DNA from 4 places in the Acidovorax sp. LjRoot66 genome. Region 4 is predicted to be linked to each of the others. Evidence: predicted binding sites of a transcription regulator. Region 4 holds the regulator's gene; each other region holds the start of a gene.
What was found. Region 4 encodes sigma-54, which starts transcription at its own class of promoters, with help from an activator protein. Its sites were predicted from a motif close to TGGCANGNAANCTGCTTT; they were not measured.
Positions count from the first base shown of each region.

Region 1: nirB (nitrite reductase large subunit NirB) is a predicted target of sigma-54. The motif match lies at 1,914-1,931, and genes of this name have one in related genera.
Region 2: atzF (allophanate hydrolase) is a predicted target of sigma-54. The motif match lies at 1,993-2,010, and genes of this name have one in related genera.
Region 3: ACSQ3Y_RS26265 (ammonium transporter) is a predicted target of sigma-54. The motif match lies at 2,508-2,525, and genes of this name have one in related genera.

Region 1 is NZ_CAXUQU020000001.1:2,169,167-2,173,462, reverse strand. Features, by position in the region: gene nirB (nitrite reductase large subunit NirB) at 1-1,699, opposite strand, end outside; gene ACSQ3Y_RS10040 (ABC transporter permease) at 2,074-3,279, opposite strand; gene ACSQ3Y_RS10035 (ABC transporter ATP-binding protein) at 3,279-4,076, opposite strand; gene ACSQ3Y_RS10030 (efflux RND transporter periplasmic adaptor subunit) at 4,073-4,296, opposite strand, start outside.
Region 2 is NZ_CAXUQU020000001.1:4,152,259-4,156,554, reverse strand. Features, by position in the region: gene ACSQ3Y_RS19465 (ABC transporter substrate-binding protein) at 1-167, opposite strand, end outside; gene atzF (allophanate hydrolase) at 219-1,961, opposite strand; gene ACSQ3Y_RS19455 (histone deacetylase family protein) at 2,313-3,359, shown strand; partial or broken gene ACSQ3Y_RS19450 (NAD(P)/FAD-dependent oxidoreductase) at 3,356-4,296, shown strand, end outside.
Region 3 is NZ_CAXUQU020000001.1:5,598,014-5,602,309, forward strand. Features, by position in the region: gene ACSQ3Y_RS26250 (pilus assembly protein) at 1-798, shown strand, start outside; gene ACSQ3Y_RS26255 (type IV pilin protein) at 830-1,264, shown strand; gene ribD (bifunctional diaminohydroxyphosphoribosylaminopyrimidine deaminase/5-amino-6-(5-phosphoribosylamino)uracil reductase RibD) at 1,301-2,428, shown strand; gene ACSQ3Y_RS26265 (ammonium transporter) at 2,596-3,798, shown strand; gene ACSQ3Y_RS26270 (phospholipase D family protein) at 3,913-4,296, shown strand, end outside.
Region 4 is NZ_CAXUQU020000001.1:6,808,484-6,812,779, forward strand. Features, by position in the region: gene ACSQ3Y_RS31915 (glutaredoxin domain-containing protein) at 1-410, shown strand, start outside; gene ACSQ3Y_RS31920 (hypothetical protein) at 444-992, shown strand; gene ACSQ3Y_RS31925 (VOC family protein) at 1,022-1,381, shown strand; gene ACSQ3Y_RS31930 (RNA polymerase factor sigma-54) at 1,382-2,983, opposite strand; gene lptB (LPS export ABC transporter ATP-binding protein) at 3,047-3,829, opposite strand; gene lptA (lipopolysaccharide transport periplasmic protein LptA) at 3,826-4,296, opposite strand, start outside.

The DNA.
Region 1 (4,296 bases), 4.6 Mb from region 4:
TGCGCGGCACCACCGAGTAGGTGCCGTCTTTCTGGATATTGCCCAGGTAGTAGTCGTTGCTGTCCTGCAGCCCGGCCAACTCCTTCTTGAGCACGAACTCGTTCCAGCACGAGGCGAACACGCTGGCCGCCACGGGCTTGCAGATATCGCAGCCCATGCCCTTGCCGTGCTTTGCCATCAGGTCCTCAAAGTTCTTGATGTTGCCCACGCGCACCAGGTGGTAGATCTCCTGGCGCGAGTACGCGAAGTGCTCGCAGATGTGGTTGTTCACGGCCATGCCGCGGCGCGCCATCTCGGCCTTCATGACCTGGGTGACCAGGGGCACGCAGCCGCCGCAGGTGGCGCCGGCCTTGGTGCAGGCCTTCATCTCGGCGATGGTGCAGGCGCCATTGCCCACGGCTTCGCAGATGCCGCCCTTGGTGACGTTGTTGCACGAGCAGATCTGCGCCGTGTCGGGCAGCGCGTCCACGCCCAGGCCGGGCTTGGCCTTGCCGTCGCTGGACGGGAAGATCAGGAACTCGGGGTCCTCCGGCAGCGCGATGCCGTTCAGGGCCATCTGCAGCAGCGTGCCGTACTCGGTGGCGTCGCCGATCAGCACGGCGCCCAGCAACTGCTTGCCGTCTTCGCTGATGACGATCTTCTTGTAGATCTGGCGGCGCTCGTCCACGTACTGGCAGGTGCGGCTGTGCGGCGTTTTCGCATGCGCGTCGCCGATGCTGGCCACGTCCACGCCCATGAGCTTGAGCTTGGTGCTCATGTCCGCGCCGACGAAGGCGGCGTCGGCATCGCCGGCGATGTGGCGGGCGGCCACACGCGCCATGTCGTAGCCGGGCGCCACCAGGCCGAAGGTCTGCTCGTTCCACGACGCGCATTCGCCGATGGCATACACGTCGTGGTCGCTGGTACGGCAGGCGCTGTCGATGGCCACGCCGCCGCGCGGGCCCACGGCCAGCAGGGACTGGCGCGCCAGGTCATCACGCGGGCGGATACCGGCGGAGAAGACGATCATGTCGGTCTCCAGCCAGGTGCCGTCGGCAAACACCATGCGGTGGCGCGCACGGGCGCCATCGGTGATCTCCTGGGTGTTGCGGCCGGTGTGTACCTGCACGCCCAGTTCCTCGATCTTGGCGCGCAGCACACGGCCACCGCCTTCGTCCACCTGCACGGCCATGAGCCGCGGGGCGAACTCGACCACGTGGGTTTCAAGACCCATGTCGCTCAAGGCCTTGGCGCATTCCAGGCCCAGCAAGCCACCGCCCACGACCACGCCGGTCTTCGACTTGGCGCCCGAGGCCTGCATGGCCTCCAAGTCTTCGATGGTGCGGTAGACGAAGCAGTGCTCGCGGTCGCGCCCCGGCACCTGGGGCACGAAGGGGTTGGAGCCGGTGGCCAGCACCAGCTTGTCGTAGGGCAGCACCTCGCCATCGGCCGTGGTCACGGTGCGGGTGCGGCGATCCACCGCTGCGGCGCGCGCGGCCAGGCGCAGCGTGAAACCGGTGCGCTCGAAGAAACCGGGCTCGACCAGGGAGAGCTCATCGGCCGAGGTGCCGCTGAAGAAGGCCGACAGATGCACGCGGTCGTAGGCGGGGCGCGGCTCCTCGCACAGCACGGTGACTTCGGCACCGGTGATGCCGGTTTCGGCCAGGCTTTCGAGGAACTTGTGGCCGACCATGCCGTGGCCAATGAGTACGATTTTCATGCTTGCTCATCCTGCAAGGACCCGGGGAACCAGTTCGAGGGGTGCAGGATGTGCCATGCCTTGCGGCACAACGCACCCTCCGCGGAACCACGGGCGTGGGTTGGAACTACCAAGCAGCCGGCTACGAAAGCCGCAGCTCGCTCGGGTGTTCCGCCATCATTAGCGGAGGGGTTGTTATCAGTGCGCGGGCAGCTTTACCGGCGGACAGCTCAGTTCAGCAATAAGCGTGCCGACTCTTTTTGCGGGTGCAACCCTGCGGCAGCGCTGGCGCGGCGCCGCCGGGTGCCTCGCTGCGGTGCAGCATGTCACCAACTTGGGGCGCAAATGGAGCGACTACCCGCCCTGCCCCGGTGCCACGGCACCGGGGAGGCACATCACTCGTGGCGCAGGGCGTCTATGGGGTCCATGCGCGCAGCACGTCGTGCGGGGAAGTAGCCAAACACCACGCCGATGCCGGCCGAGAACACGAAGGACAGCAGGTTTACGCCCGGGTTGAACAGGTAGGGCACGCCCATCAGCACCGACAACCCCAGCGAGGCCGCCGTGGCCAGCACGATGCCGATGAGCCCGCCCAGCGCCGCCAGCACCACGGCCTCGATCAGAAACTGCAGCAGCACCTCGCGCTCGAGCGCGCCGATGGCCAGGCGCAGCCCGATCTCGCGGGTGCGCTCGGTCACGCTGACCAGCATGATGTTCATGATGCCGATGCCGCCCACCAGCAGGCTCACGGCCGCCACCGCGCCGAGCAGCGTGGTCATGACCTTGGTGGTGCCCGAGAGTGCCTCGCCGAGCTGCTTGGTATCGAGCACGTTGAAGTTGTCCTCGTCGGTGTCGGAGAGCTTGCGCAGCTCGCGCAGCAGCTGGGTCAGGCTGGCCTTCACGCGCTCGGGTTCGCTGCCGTCCTTCATCGACACCAAGAGGGTGTTCACGCGGGTGTTGCCCGTCACACGGCGCTGCAGGGTGCGCAGTGGCACCAGCACGGTGTCGTCCTGGTCGTTGCCGAAGGCGCCCTGCCCCTTGGAGGCCAGCACGCCCACCACCTCGCACGAGAAGGCCTTCACGCGCAGCTGCTCGCCCACGGCGTCGCGCGTGCCGTAGAGCTCGCGTCGCACGGTCTCGCCGATCACGCAGACCGCAGCCCCGGCGCGCAGCTCATCGTCGGTGAATTCGCGGCCGATGCGCAGCGTCCAGTTGCCCGTCTGCAGCCAGGCATTGGTGCTGCCGATGATGCTGGTGGACCAGTTGCGCCCGCCCGCCACCACGGTGGCGGACGCACGCGACTCGGGCGCCACGGCCAGGATGCCGCCGATCTGCTGCGCAATGGCATCGGCATCGGTGTCCTTGAAAGCCGCCCCGCCCACGCCGCCGCCCGGCCCCATGCGCTGGCCGGGGCGCACCTGCAGCAGGTTGGTGCCCAGGCCCGAAATCTGGTTCTGGATGGACACCGTGGCGCCGTTGCCCAGCGTGACCATGGTGATCACCGCGCTCACGCCGATCACGATGCCCAGGATGGTCAGGAACGAGCGCATGAGGTTGCGCCGGATGGAGCGCAGCGCCAGAAGAATGGTGCTCAGAAACATCAGCGCACCTCCACCAGCGGCTGCGCCACGCCGGGCTCGGCGGCCTCCCCCTGCCCGGCCTGCTCACGCAGCAGGCCGCGCGGGTGCGGGTTGGGGACATCACTGTCCACCACGCCATCGACGAAGCGCACGATGCGCCGCGCATATTCGGCCATGTCGCCCTCGTGCGTGACCATGAGCACGGTGATTCCCAGGTCCACGTTCAGGCGCCACAGCAGCTCCATGATCTCGTGGCTGCGCTGGGTATCGAGGTTGCCGGTGGGCTCATCGGCCAGCAACACGGCCGGTTCGGTGACGATGGCGCGCGCAATCGCCACGCGCTGCTGCTGTCCGCCCGACAGCTCGGCCGGCGTGTGGTGCTCCCAGCCCTTGAGGCCCACGGCCGCCAGCGCCTTGGCCGCTGCCACATGGCGCGCCGCCGCAGGCTCGCCGCGGTACAGCAGGGGCAGCTCCACGTTCTCCTGCGCCGAAGTGCGCGCCAGCAGGTTGAAGCCCTGAAAGACGAAGCCGAAGAAGCGCCGGCGCAGGCGCGCGCGCTCGTCGCGCTGCAGCGCCTCCACATGCACGCCCTTGAACAGGTAGTCGCCCGTGGTGGGCCGGTCCAGGCACCCGAGGGTGTTCATGGCCGTGGACTTGCCCGAACCGCTCGGCCCCATGATGGCCACGAAGTCGCCCTGGGCGATGTCCAGGTCCACGCCCTTGAGCGCCTGGAAGGCGAGCGCGCCTTCGCCGTACACCTTGGTCACCGAGCGCAGTCGGATCAGCGGCACGCCGCTATCGTGCAGCGCGCCGGTCATCGCGCGGCCCCGTTGCTGCGCTGGTCGGTGATCACCGCCATGCCGGCGGCGATGCCCTCGCCCGTCACCTCGGTCATGCGGCCGTCGCTGATGCCCACGCGCACCTTCAAGGCCTGCGGCGTGCCGTCCTTGAGCACCCAGACCTGCTTCATCTTCGACGCGGCGTCCTCACCCGGCGCACCGCCGGCGCCAGGGCGGCGCCCGCCCTGGCCACCCGCAC
Region 2 (4,296 bases), 2.7 Mb from region 4:
CCGGCCGCCACGGGCCAGAAGCCGATGCGGACCTTGGGGCCGGACTGGGCGCGCACCAGGGCAGGGGCTGCGAGCATGCCCAGCGTGGCGGCCGAGGCTGTGAGGACGCGGCGGCGCGAAGTGCTGGTGATAGTGCCGGTGGATGGGATGGAACTGTGGGATGTCATGGCAGGCTCCTGCAGCAAGGTTGAAAGGTGAGGGGATGAAAGGGGCATGCGTCAGTTGCCGGCCTTGAGCGACGTGATGTACGCCCGCCAGCCGCCGAAGCTGCTGATGTCGCGCGCACCGGCCAGCGCCAGCGGCTCGCAGATGAAGCCCTGCACGCTGCTGGAGTCGGCCAGTGTGAGCGTGCCTATGCCCAGCGGCTGCGGGATCAGCGCGACGAAGCTGCCGTAGTGCGCGGCGGGCATGCGCCACACCTCGACCGCGATGCGCTTGCCCTGGCCCGGCGCCACGCGCAGCAGGCCGGGCTTGGGCGGCACGGTGCCGGGCAGGGCGTAGAGCTGGTAGTCGGCGGCCGTTTCGGTCGCCAGCTCCAGCGTGGCGCCGCGTTCGGTGAGCTGACCGTTGAGTGGCATGCCGCTCAGGTGGGCACCGACCACGGCGACCCGTACTGTGGCGGGTGCCTGCAGCCCGGCGATGGGTTGGGGCGCGGGCAAGGGCGTGCTGCCGGCGGCCTGGGGCAGGCCGGTGGCGTGGTGGTAGCGCTGGCCCAGCTCGGCCAGTTGCCAGTCGCTGCCGCAGGGGCCGATGAGGGTGATGCCGAAGGGCAGGCCATCGGCGCGCAGGCTGCTGGGCACCGAGATGGCGGCATAGTCCAGCAGGTTGACGAAGTTGGTGTAGGCGCCCAGGTTGCGGTTGAGCACCACCGGGTCGGCCTGCATGGCGGCAATGGTGTAGTGGGTGGGGGCCGTGGGCACCAGCAGCAGGTCGATGGCCTCGGGGCCCTGCCACATCGGTGCCACCTGCTGGCCCAGGGCGCGCAGCCGGGTCTGTGCATCGCACAGGTCGGCCGCGCTGTAGCGGCGCCCGCTGGCCAGGATGCTGCGCACCGGCTCCACCACCTCGTTCTCGTGCTGGTCGAAGAAACTGCGCACGGCGGCATAGCGTTCGGCGACCAGCGCGCTTTCATAAAGCAGGGCTGCGGCCTGGGCCAGCGGCGCGTAGGGGATGGGCACCGGCGTGCCGCCCAGGGCCTTGAGGCGGGCCACGGCCTCGGCGAATGCCGCCTCGGCCGCTGCATCGCCAAAGAACTCGAGCACATCGGGCACGCCGAAGCGGAAGCTGGCGGGCAATGGCTTGGTGGCCAGGGTGAGCTGCCGCCCATAGGGGTCTTGCGCGTCATAGCCCTGTGCGACCTGCAGCACCCGGGCCGCCACGTCCACCGTGCGCGCGAAGATGGAGACACAGTCGGCGCTCTGCGCGGCCGGAACCACGCCGCGGGCGCTGACCAGACCCTTGGTCGGCTTGATGCCCACGATATTGTTCAGCCCGGCCGGTACCCGGCCCGAACCGGCCGTGTCGGTGCCCAGCGCGAAGTCCACCTGCCCGGTGGCCACCACGTAGGCCGAGCCTGAACTGGAGCCACCCGACACGTAGGCCGGGTCCAGCGCATTGGGCACCGCGCCGTGCGGCGAGCGCGTGCCGTTGAGCCCGCAGGCGAACTGGTCCAGGTTCGTCTTGCCCACCAGCGTTGCGCCGGCGTCGAGCAGGCGCTGCACCACCGCCGCATGGGCTGTGGCCATGTAGGCAAAGGCAGGGCAGGCGGCGGACGTGGGGTAGCCCGCCACGTCGATGTTGTCCTTGACCGCAAAGCGCAGGCCGCTGAGCGGGCCGCCAGGCCTGCCGGCGACGGCGGGCTCGCAGCGCACCAGCCAGGCCTGCTCAGCCAGCGGGAGGGGCGGTGAACCGTCAGGCACAGGAGGAAATTCGGCCACCAGGGAGTTAGTTGCTTGCACCATTTTGAAGAATTCAATCTTGGATACAAGAAGAGATGCAAGCGCTGTGCCAGGGCGGCCGGGTCCGCAGCGGATCGGTCAGGTCCATGTGCCGCAAGGGGGGAAGTCCGGCAAGAACCGCCTAGCGCTCAAAGGGAAGCCCGTGGCTTTTGCGCCCGGACCAGGCCTGGTGCCGGCGCGTGAGGCGCGGCACATGCGGCCGGCTGCCGGCGCTGACGGGCGCCCGCTTTTGCTGCGGTCTGGTGCATGGGCAGCGTTTCGAGCGGTGTGGGACGCGCTAAAGTGGTGAGCCCTGCCGGCCTCCGTGGGATGCATCGACGGACGCGGGCAAAATCATTTCCTGTCTGTGCCCGCATGATTTCCTTCCACAACCCCTTGCACTACCGGCATGCGCCGGTCCATGAGTTCTACCGTGGCGAGCGCGTGCCGTGCTTCGAGAAGCCGGTCCGTGCCCAATATGTGGAGGACGCCCTGCTGGAGCGCGGCCATGGCCTGCTGGTGCCCGACGTGGACAGCACGCCGGTGCTGGCCCAGGTCCATGCGCCGCGCTACCTGGCTTTCTTGCAGAACGCATGGTCGCAGTGGCTGGCGCTGGATGCGGCCAACGCCTCGGTCCAGCCCTTCCCTTCGGTGTGGCCGGTGCGCAGCCTGCGCAGCGACGTGGAGCCGGACAACTTCGTGGCCAAACTGGGCCTGTACTCCATGGACAACGGCACGCCCATGGCCGAGGGGACCTGGGAGGCCGCCAAGGCCGGGGCCGACGCCGCTGCCAGCGCAGCGGCCCGCGTGGCCCAGGGCGCGCGGGCCGCGTTCTGCTGTACCCGCCCGCCGGGCCACCATGCGGGGCCCGACTTCATGGGCGGCTACTGCTTCCTCAACAACGCCGCCGTGGCGGCCCAGTGGCTGCGCAACCAGGGCAGCCAGCGTGTGGCCCTGCTGGACGTGGACTACCACCACGGCAACGGCACGCAGAGCATCTTCTACGACCGTGCCGACGTGCTGTTCATCAGCATGCATGGTGACCCGCTGACCGAGTACCCGTTCTACCTGGGCCATGCCGACGAAACCGGCGACGGCGAGGGCGCAGGTTTCAACCTCAACCTGCCGCTGCCCGCAGGCACCACGGCTGATGAATGGTTTGCCGCGCTGGAGCAGGCCTGCGTGCGCATCGCGCAGTACCGGGCGGACACGCTGGTGGTCTCGCTCGGGCTCGATGCCTTCGAGGACGACCCGATCTCCAAGTTCGCGCTCAAGACCTCGGACTTCACGCGCCTGGGCGAGCGCCTGGCGGCCCTGGGGCTGCCCACGGTGTTCGTGCTGGAAGGGGGGTACGCGGCGGCGGAACTGGGCAACAACGCCGTGAACGTGCTCGACGGCTTCGATCACGCAGCGGCGCGATGAGCGATACCGTCGACTGCGTGGTGGTGGGTGCCGGCGTGGTGGGCCTGGCGGTGGCCAGGGCCCTGGCTCGCGCAACAGCGAGGTCATCCACGCTACGCTACGGGCTCGCTCAAGGCCCGGCTGTGCGTGCAGGGGCGCGATCTGCTGTACGCCTACTGTGCTGAGCGCGGCGTGCCGCACCGGCGCTGCGGCAAGCTGATCGTGGCCACGTCCCCAGAACAGATCCCTGCGCTGCAGGGCATCGAAGTGCGCGCCCGTGCCAACGGCGTCACTGACCTGCAATGGCTCGATGCCGAGGCCGCGCAAGCGCTGGAGCCCGCGCTGCAGTGCGTGGCGGCGCTGCACTCACCCAGCACGGGCATCGTCGACAGCCATGCGCTGATGCTGGCCCTGCAGGGCGACCTGGAGCATGCGGGCGGCCTGGTGGCGCTCAACTCGCCGCTGGCCCATGCCCGCTGCACGGCCCAAGGCATCCACCTGCAGGCCGCCGACGGCACCGAATTGCTGGCACGTACGGTGGTCAATGCGGCGGGCCTCGCCGCACCCGGCCTGGCGCGGCGCTTAGAGGGCCTGGACGCCCGCCATGTGCCCACGCCGCACTACGCCAAGGGCAGCTATTTCACCCTGGCCGGGCGGGCGCCCTTCAGCCGCCTCATCTACCCCGCGCCCGAGGCCGCCGGCCTGGGCGTGCACCTGACGCTCGACATGGGCGGGCAGGCCCGTTTCGGCCCCGACGTGCAGTGGGTGGACGACCCGGCCGACCTGCAGGTGGACCCTGCCCGGGGCGATGCCTTCTACGCCGAGGTGCGCAGGTATTGGCCTGGCCTCAAGGACGGCGCGTTGGTTCCAGCCTATGCCGGCATGCGCCCCAAGATCAGTGCCCCGGGCGAGCCTGCGGCCGACTTCGTGATCCAGGGGCCGGCAGTGCATGGCGTGC
Region 3 (4,296 bases), 1.2 Mb from region 4:
TATATCGATGGCAAGCGGCAACCGATCTCAGCCCCTCCCATTGTCAAAGCCAATGACCGTGGCGTGGGCGGTGTGATGGTGGCCTTCGGGACAGGCGTTAATGTCACCGATGCCCATCGCATCAGCACAGAAGTACAAAGCATTTACTCCATACACGACAACACCAAGTACAAGCAGGCCGCCGACGGCACCCTGGTGGTGAACACGGTAACCAGCGATAACGGAGTCGTCCCGGTGGACGTTAGCGGCCGCACCAACTTGGTCAAGCAGGAAATGGAAACAGGCGCCACAGGCATTGCGGGCGGCGGGGTGAATGCAGACCAGCGCTTTTGGAAAATGAGCGACAACGCCGTCAATTACGACAAGACCAAAGGCACCGTGAACCAAGGCTGGTACTTCGACTTCCAAGTCAGCAGTGAACGTGTGCTCAAGCCAATGAGCTTCTTTGACGGCAGCAACAACCTCATGGTGTGGTCCGTCACACCCGCCTACGGAGGCAACGCCACCGGCGCGGAATCCTGTGAGCCAGCCGGTACTGCCGAGAAAGCCTACCTGACCTTGCTCAACATCATGGATGGAAAGCGGCCTAGCGTGCAGGTGATGGATACCAATGGGGATGGCATCTACAATAAGGCAAGCGACGGGCTCACATCGAGAATGACCATTGACCCGGGTGCGTCCAGCGCTACCACTGGGAAAAAGACCATTTCGATCAAGGGCGCGGGGAACAACAAGAACAAGGAACTGGCCCGGATGCCCGAACAGCCCATGCGACCTAGCTGGCGCCAACTGCAATAATTGAATGCAATACCAAGGAGGGCTGCCGTCTATGCGTCACCAAAACAACAAGGGCTTCACGCTGATTGAGCTCATGATCGTTGTAGCAGTCGTTGGTATCCTGACCGCGATCGCGATACCCAGCTACAGTGAGTACATTCGGCGTGGGCATCGCGCCGATGCGCGAGCTGGTTTGCTCCAGGCTGCACAGTGGCTAGAACGTGCTTCTACAGCGACGGGGGTTTATCCGACGACCATCCCGGCGAGCATGACATGGGCTGCTGATCCATCCAAGCGCTACGATATCTCCATCGGGGGCCCCGCTACCGCGTCCAACTACACCCTGACGGCAACTCGCAGAGCGGGATCGTCACAGGCCACAGACAAGTGCGGAAACCTGACACTCAACCAGGCAGGCGTAAAAGGCATGGCGACGGGAACCTTCACCCCGACAACCCTCACCCCGGCCGACTGCTGGAACAAGTGACCCCGCCACCATCTAACGAGCGCCGCATGCGCTAGCATGCACGCCACCATGGCGACCTCTTCGGAACATCAGCACACCACCCAAGCGCTTGAGTTAGCCACTCAGGCGCTTTGTCTTTCCAACCCCAACCCCCGCGTGGGCTGTGTGATCACGTCCCCCGACGGCCAGGTCCTCGGCCAGGGCTTCACCCAACTGGCCGGCGGCCCGCATGCCGAGGTCATGGCGCTGCGCGACGCGGCCGCCCGGGGCAATGAGGTGCGCGGAGCGATTGCCTACGTCACGCTCGAGCCCTGCTCGCACCAGGGCCGCACGGGGCCCTGCTGCGACGCCCTGATCGGTGCCGGCGTCGGCAAGGTGGTGGCCTCCCTGGCCGACCCCAACCCGCTGGTCTCGGGCCAGGGCTTCGCGCGCCTGCGCACTGCCGGGGTGGATGTCGTCGTGGGCCCTGGGGCCAAGGAGTCGCGCGAACTCAACATCGGCTTTTTCAGCCGCATGCTGCGCGGTACGCCCTGGGTCCGCATCAAGACGGCAGCCTCCCTGGATGGCACCACCGCGCTGGCCAACGGGCAGAGCCAGTGGATCACCTCGCCCGCAGCCCGCGCCGATGGCCATGCCTGGCGTTCCCGCGCCTGCGCCGTGCTCACCGGCATAGGCACGGTGCTCGATGACGACCCGCGCCTGGACGTGCGCGAGGTCGCCACGCCGCGCCAGCCGCACCTGGTGATCGTGGACAGCCAGTTGCAAACCCCGCTGGAGGCCCGCCTTTTCTCCGTGCCGGGCCGCACCTGCCTCATTTACACCGCAAGCGACGATGCCGCGAAAAAAGCGGCCCTGGAGGGCCGAGGGGCCACGGTGATCCACCTGCCCAACCCACAGGGCAAGGTGGACCTGCGCGCCATGCTCAAGGACCTGGGCCAACGCAGCGTTAACGAACTGCATGTGGAGGCGGGCCACAAGCTCAATGGGTCCTTTCTGCGTGAAGGGCTGGTGGATGAAATGCTGCTCTATCTGGCCCCCCGGCTGCTTGGACCGGGCCTGGGTATGGCCCAGACCACGCCCTTGCACACCCTGGCGGATGGCACCGCGCTCGAATACGTTTCGGTGGAGCGTATCGGGCCCGATCTGCGAATCGTGGCACGGGTACAGGGGCGCGATAGCTTCTGAGCAGCCGAACCCATCGGCCCATACCCGGCCCTGCGCACCAAAACAGCCCAGCACCACCCCGGTGACGCACGCCACATGCTGGCGCATTTTTTGCTTATTTTTGGTGCATTCATTGCATCCTGCAGTGAAACGCACCAAAACAGATCAAACAAACGCGTGGAGATGGTATGGAAGCACTCAAACAGGGCACGGACGCCTTGTTCATTCTGCTCGGGGCAATCATGGTGCTGGCCATGCATGCCGGGTTCGCCTTTCTGGAGCTGGGCACGGTCCGCAAGAAGAACCAGGTGAATGCCCTGGTCAAGATCCTGGTGGACTTCTCCGTGTCCACCGTGGTGTACTTTGTGGTGGGCTACAGCGTGGCCTACGGCACGCATTTCTTCGTGGGGGCAGACACCCTGGTCCAGCAAAGCGGCTATTCGCTGGTCAAGTTCTTCTTTCTGCTCACCTTCGCAGCGGCCATTCCGGCCATTGTGTCGGGCGGTATTGCCGAACGCGCCAAGTTCTGGCCGCAGCTCATGGCCACGGCCATCATCGTCGGCTTCGTCTACCCCTTCTTCGAGGGCATCGCGTGGAACCAGCACTTCGGCGTGCAGGCCTGGATCAAGTCGTTGACCGGCGAAGAGTTCCATGACTTCGCGGGCTCGGTCGTGGTCCACGCCGTGGGCGGCTGGATCGCCCTGCCCGCCGTGGTGCTGCTCGGCTCGCGCGCCAACCGCTACCGCAAGGATGGCGCCATCTCGGCCCACCCGCCATCAAACATCCCCTTCCTGGCCCTCGGGGCCTGGATCCTGGTGGTCGGCTGGTTCGGCTTCAACGTGATGAGCGCGCAGACCGTGGACAAGCTCTCGGGCCTGGTGGCGGTCAACTCGCTGATGGCCATGGTGGGCGGCACGCTGGCCGCCCTAGTGCTGGGCAAGAACGACCCGGGCTTCGTGCACAACGGCCCTCTGGCCGGCCTGGTGGCGGTGTGCGCGGGCTCCGACTTGATGCACCCGCTGGGCGCGCTGGTCACAGGCGCCATTGCCGGCACCATCTTTGTGCTGCTGTTCACGCTGACGCAGAACAAATGGAAGATCGACGACGTGCTCGGCGTCTGGCCCCTGCATGGGCTGTGCGGCACCTGGGGCGGCCTGGCGGCGGGCATCTTCGGCAGCAAGGCCCTGGGCGGCCTCGGCGGGGTGGCCTTCAGCGCGCAGCTGATCGGCACCACCCTGGGCGTGGTCTGGGCGGTCCTGGGCGGGTTGGTGGTCTACGGCGCCCTCAAGGCCACCGTGGGCCTTCGGCTGTCGCAGGAAGAGGAATTCGACGGCGCCGACCTCTCCATCCACAAGATCAGCGCCACGCCGGACCGCGAAGTGAGCTGGTAAGCAGCGACCGGGCGGCGGCACCGTTCACACAGCGTTACGTTTCGGCGCACCGTCCGACAGCGGCGACTGGGGCGGCGGGATATACCTTCTGTAGTATCCAGAAAGTCCCCTCCAATGCCAGCCCCCATCGCTCTCAAAGACCTTGCCACCACCGCCCGCTATGGCTGGATGGGGCTGGTCGCCACACTCGCGGTGGCCGTGATCACCGGTTGCGCTGGGTTGCCCCAGGACGTGGATCGCCCCGAATCCACCGCCCTCGCCTCCCCTGCCGGCACGCCGCTGGGGCAATTGGTGGAGGCCAACCGCCAGGCGGCGGCAGGTCGTTCCCCTTCGGGCTTTCTGCTGCTGGGCGGGCCCCAGGCGGCCTACAGCAGCCGCCTGGCACTGGTGGAAGCGGCAAAGAAGACACTGGACCTGCAGTACTACGCCATCCACGCCGATGCCAGCACCGAGCGCCTGCTCAAGGGCGTGGTGTCGGCCGCCCAACGCGGGGTCAGG
Region 4 (4,296 bases):
AATCCGTGGATGCGCGCGGAAAAGTCGTCTACAGCGACCAGCCGCCCACGTCGGGTGCGGTGCAAAAGACCCTGAAGCTCGAGAGCCTGCCCGTCAGCGTGGTCCCGGGCAACCCGCTGCCGCCCGCCGCCCCCGGCCAGGCTGCCACTGGCACCCAGACGGCCGCCGCCCAGCCCCGGGGCGAGGTCACGCTCTACATGGCCACCTGGTGCGGCTACTGCAAGGCGGCCAAGGCCTACCTGGGAGGCAAGGGCATCGCGTACCGGGAGTTCGACGTGGACACGCCCACCGGCAAGGCCGCCTTTGCGCAGCTCGGGGCCCGTGGCGTGCCGGTGCTGCTCACCAATGGCCAGCGGGTGGCGGGCTTCAGCACGCAGTCGTATGACGCCGTCTTCACCAGCCGCAAGTAAGCCACCACCTCACTCACTCCGTTCCACCGCTCCATGCTCCGCACTGCCCTCACGCTGCTCACCTTCGCCCTGTGCCTGCCCGTTCTTGCCGAAGAACTGCGCGTTCCGCTGCCCGGGCGCGACGACCTCGTCATCGACCTGCCCGCCCAATGGCGCGCCCAGGTGCGCCGCCCCCATGCCGAGCTACCGCCCTCGGTCGCCATCAGCGGTCCCGATGCCACGGCCCTGCAGATGATCCTCACGCCCATCTGGCCCGCAGGCAGCTCCGCCAAGGCCCCCACGGCCGATGAGCTGCGGGCGCAGGTCCAGTCGGGCGCGACCCAGGCCAAGCCCAGGGCCGTCGAAGCCGAGCTGCCGCTCAAGGACCTGAGCGCCTCGGGCAAGACGGGCTACTACTTTTCGGCCACCGACCGCGCCCCCGAGCCGGGCGGCTACAAGCACCTGACCCAGGGCGTGCTGGGCATGAACGAACTGCGCGTGGCCTTCACCGTGCTGGCCAATGGCCAGTCGCAGGAGCCGACCGCACAGGCGCTGGAGCTGCTGCGCTCGCTGCGGCGCGCACCGGCCTCGAAGTCGCCTTGATGGCGGATGGCCCACCCACCATGCACCCCATGCTCGGCACCATCATGGTCTACGCGCGCGACATGCAGCGCAGCGCTGCGTTCTACGGCACGCATTTCGGCCTGCAGACCACGGGAGAGGTGGTGGAGGGCCTGATCGAACTCAAGGCCCCGGACGGCGGCGCCAGCATCCTCATCCACCAGGCGGCCAAGAGCGTGAAGCTCGGCCAGGCCGGGGTGAAGCTGTGCTTTCATGTGCACGACGTGGAGGCCTTCAAGGCCAATGCGCTGACGCAGGGCCTGGCATTCGGCAGCACGCACCAGGCCAATGGCTATGCGTTTGCCAATGTGAAGGACCCGGACGGCAACGCCGTCAGCATCTCCAGCCGGGCGTTCAGAACAGCGGCCTGATCAGAGCGCCTTGCGCAGGTTGGCTGGCGCGATCCGGAGCGCCTCGCGGTACTTGGCCACGGTGCGGCGCGCGCACTCGATGCCCTGCTCCTTGAGCATCTCGGCGATCTGGCTGTCCGACAGCGGCTTGGCGGGGCTTTCGGCCGCCACGAACTGCTTGATGAGGGCGCGCACGGCCGTGCTCGATGCGTTGCCGCCGGTCTCGGTGCCCAGGCCCGAGCCGAAGAAGTACTTGAGCTCGTAGGTGCCGATGGGCGTGGACATGTACTTGGCCGTGGTCACGCGGCTGATGGTGGACTCGTGCAAACCCAGCTCATCGGCGATGTCGCGCAGCACCAGCGGGCGCATGGCCAGCTCGCCATGGGTGAAGAAGCTCTTTTGCCGCTCGACGATGGCCCGCGAGACGCGCAGGATGGTGTCAAAGCGCTGCTGGATGTTCTTGATGAACCAGCGCGCCTCCTGCAACCGCTGCTGCATGGCCTGGTGGCCCTCGCCGCCCTTGTGGCCGCGCAGGGCACCGGCATAGATGTCGTGCACGCGCAGGCGCGGCATCACGTCGGGGTTCAGGGCCACGATGAAGTTGTGCTGGCCATCTCGGCCATTCGCCCGCCCGGCCTTGCGCACGATGACGTCGGGCACGATGATGTTGCGCTCCACGTCCACGAACTTGCGCCCGGGGCGAGGCTCCAGCCGCGCGATCAGGGCCATGGCGGCGCGCGTGCGCTCCTCGCCATCGCCACACAGCTGCGTGAGGCGGCGGATGTCGCGGCGCGCCAGCATCTCCAGCGGCTGCTGGCACACACGCAACGCGGTCTGCACGGTGTCGGGGTCGATTTCGCTGTCTTCATCGGCGGCCAGCGCGGTAAGCTGCAGCGTGAGGCATTCACCCAGGCCACGTGCACCCACGCCCACAGGCTCCAGGCTCTGCAGCAGGCGCAGGGCGACGGTGAAGCGGTGCACCAGCTCCTCGATCTGCTCCAGGTCGTCGGGGCCGGCCAGGCCCACGGCCAGCTCTTCCAGCGGGTCTTCGAGGTAGCCGTCGTCGTTGAGCGATTCGATCAAAAAGCGCAGGGCGGCCCGGTCCACCTCGGACAGGCGCAGCGACAGGGCCTGGCGGTGTAAAAACGCGGTGAGCGATTCGTGCGTACGCGCCAGTTCGGTGGCATCGGCCTCGTCGCCTTCGGAATCATTGCGGTTGCGGGCCGGCGCATCGCCGCCCCACTCGGCATCGTTGGGGGACACGTCCACGGTGCCATCGCCACTCCAGTCGGGCTCGTCGCCCGCACTGCTGCCCACTTCCGCATCGCCCTGCGGGCTGTCGGCCGAGGTCTCGGTCGACGTGCTGGTGCCCGGGGCGCTGGAATAGACCGCGTCGTCGGAACTGTAATCGTCTGGCTGCACCGGCGCATCGGCCGTTTCCACGCCGAACTCCTCGCGCGGCGCCTCGTCGGCATTGCGTTCGAGAAAGGGGTTTTCGTCGAGCATCTGCTCGACCTCCTGCCCCAGCTCCAGCGTGGACAGCTGCAGCAGCCGGATGGACTGCTGCAATTGCGGCGTGAGCGCCAGGTGCTGCGATACGCGCAGTGACAGGCCGGGCTTCATCGCACAGCCCCCCGGGGCTGCCGCAAAGGCAGGTGCATGGCGAACGGGTGGTCCATCGGTCTGCTACATGCGGAAGTGTTCACCCAGGTACACCCGGCGCACTTCGGCGTTGTCGACGATTTCGGAGGGGGTTCCCTGGGCCAGCACATGGCCATCGCTGATGATGAAGGCGTGGTCGCAGATGCCCAGCGTCTCGCGCACGTTGTGGTCGGTGATGAGCACGCCGATGCCGCGCGCCTTGAGGAAGCCGATGATGCGCTGGATCTCGATCACGGCGATGGGGTCGATGCCGGCAAAGGGCTCGTCCAGCAGGATGAAGCGCGGCTGCGTGGCCAGCGCGCGGGCGATCTCCACGCGGCGGCGCTCGCCGCCGGACAGGGCCAGCGCGGGCGAGGCGCGCAGGTGCTCCACGCGCAGTTCCGTGAGCAGCGCGGTCAGGCGCTCTTCGATGGCCTGGCGCGGCAGCGGCTGGCCGTCCTCGCCGCGCTGCAATTCGAGCACGGCGCGCACGTTCTCCTCGACCGTGAGCTTGCGGAAGATCGAGGCTTCCTGCGGCAGGTAGGACAGCCCCAGGCGCGAACGGCGGTGGATGGGCATGTGGGCCACCGAGTGGCCGTCGATGCGGATGTCGCCGGCATCGCTGCGCACCAGGCCCACGATCATGTAGAACGAGGTGGTCTTGCCCGCGCCGTTGGGGCCGAGCAGCCCGACGACCTCGCCCTTTTGCACGACCAGCGATACGTCCTTGACGACCTTGCGGCTGCCATAGGATTTTTCGAGGTGGTGCACCTCCAGCCGGCTGTCCGCCGGGGAATCGGCGGCGGTACTCACGTGCTGCCCACTCACTTGGCGCCGCCGCTCAGGGTGCTGCTGGGGCGCAAGGGGGTGCCCGATGCCGCTGCGGCAGGGGCGGCCGCGCTGGCGGGTGTTTCCTTGGGCGACAGGATGGCGCGCACGCGGCCACCGGGCGCCGGGGTGTCGCCCGCCGCATTGGTGCTGCCGCGCGGCTTGGCGTCCACGGTGAACACGTCGGTCAGGTTGTTGTAGACGATGACCTGCCCGGTGATCTCGTCGGTCAGCGTGGATTCGCGGTAGCGCCGCAGCTCGGCGCGGGTGATGAACTTCACGTTGTCGGCCCGGCCGTCGTACTCGATGACCTCGCTCTCGCCTTCGATGAACTCGTCGGGCGCGCCCGCCAGCGTGTCGCGCTTCTGGCGAAAGAAGGCGCGCTTGCCCGGCTCGGCCGTGACCACGCCGAACTGGTAGCCGTCCGCGTCCTGGCGCACGTCCAGGCGCGCGCCACGCAGCACGAT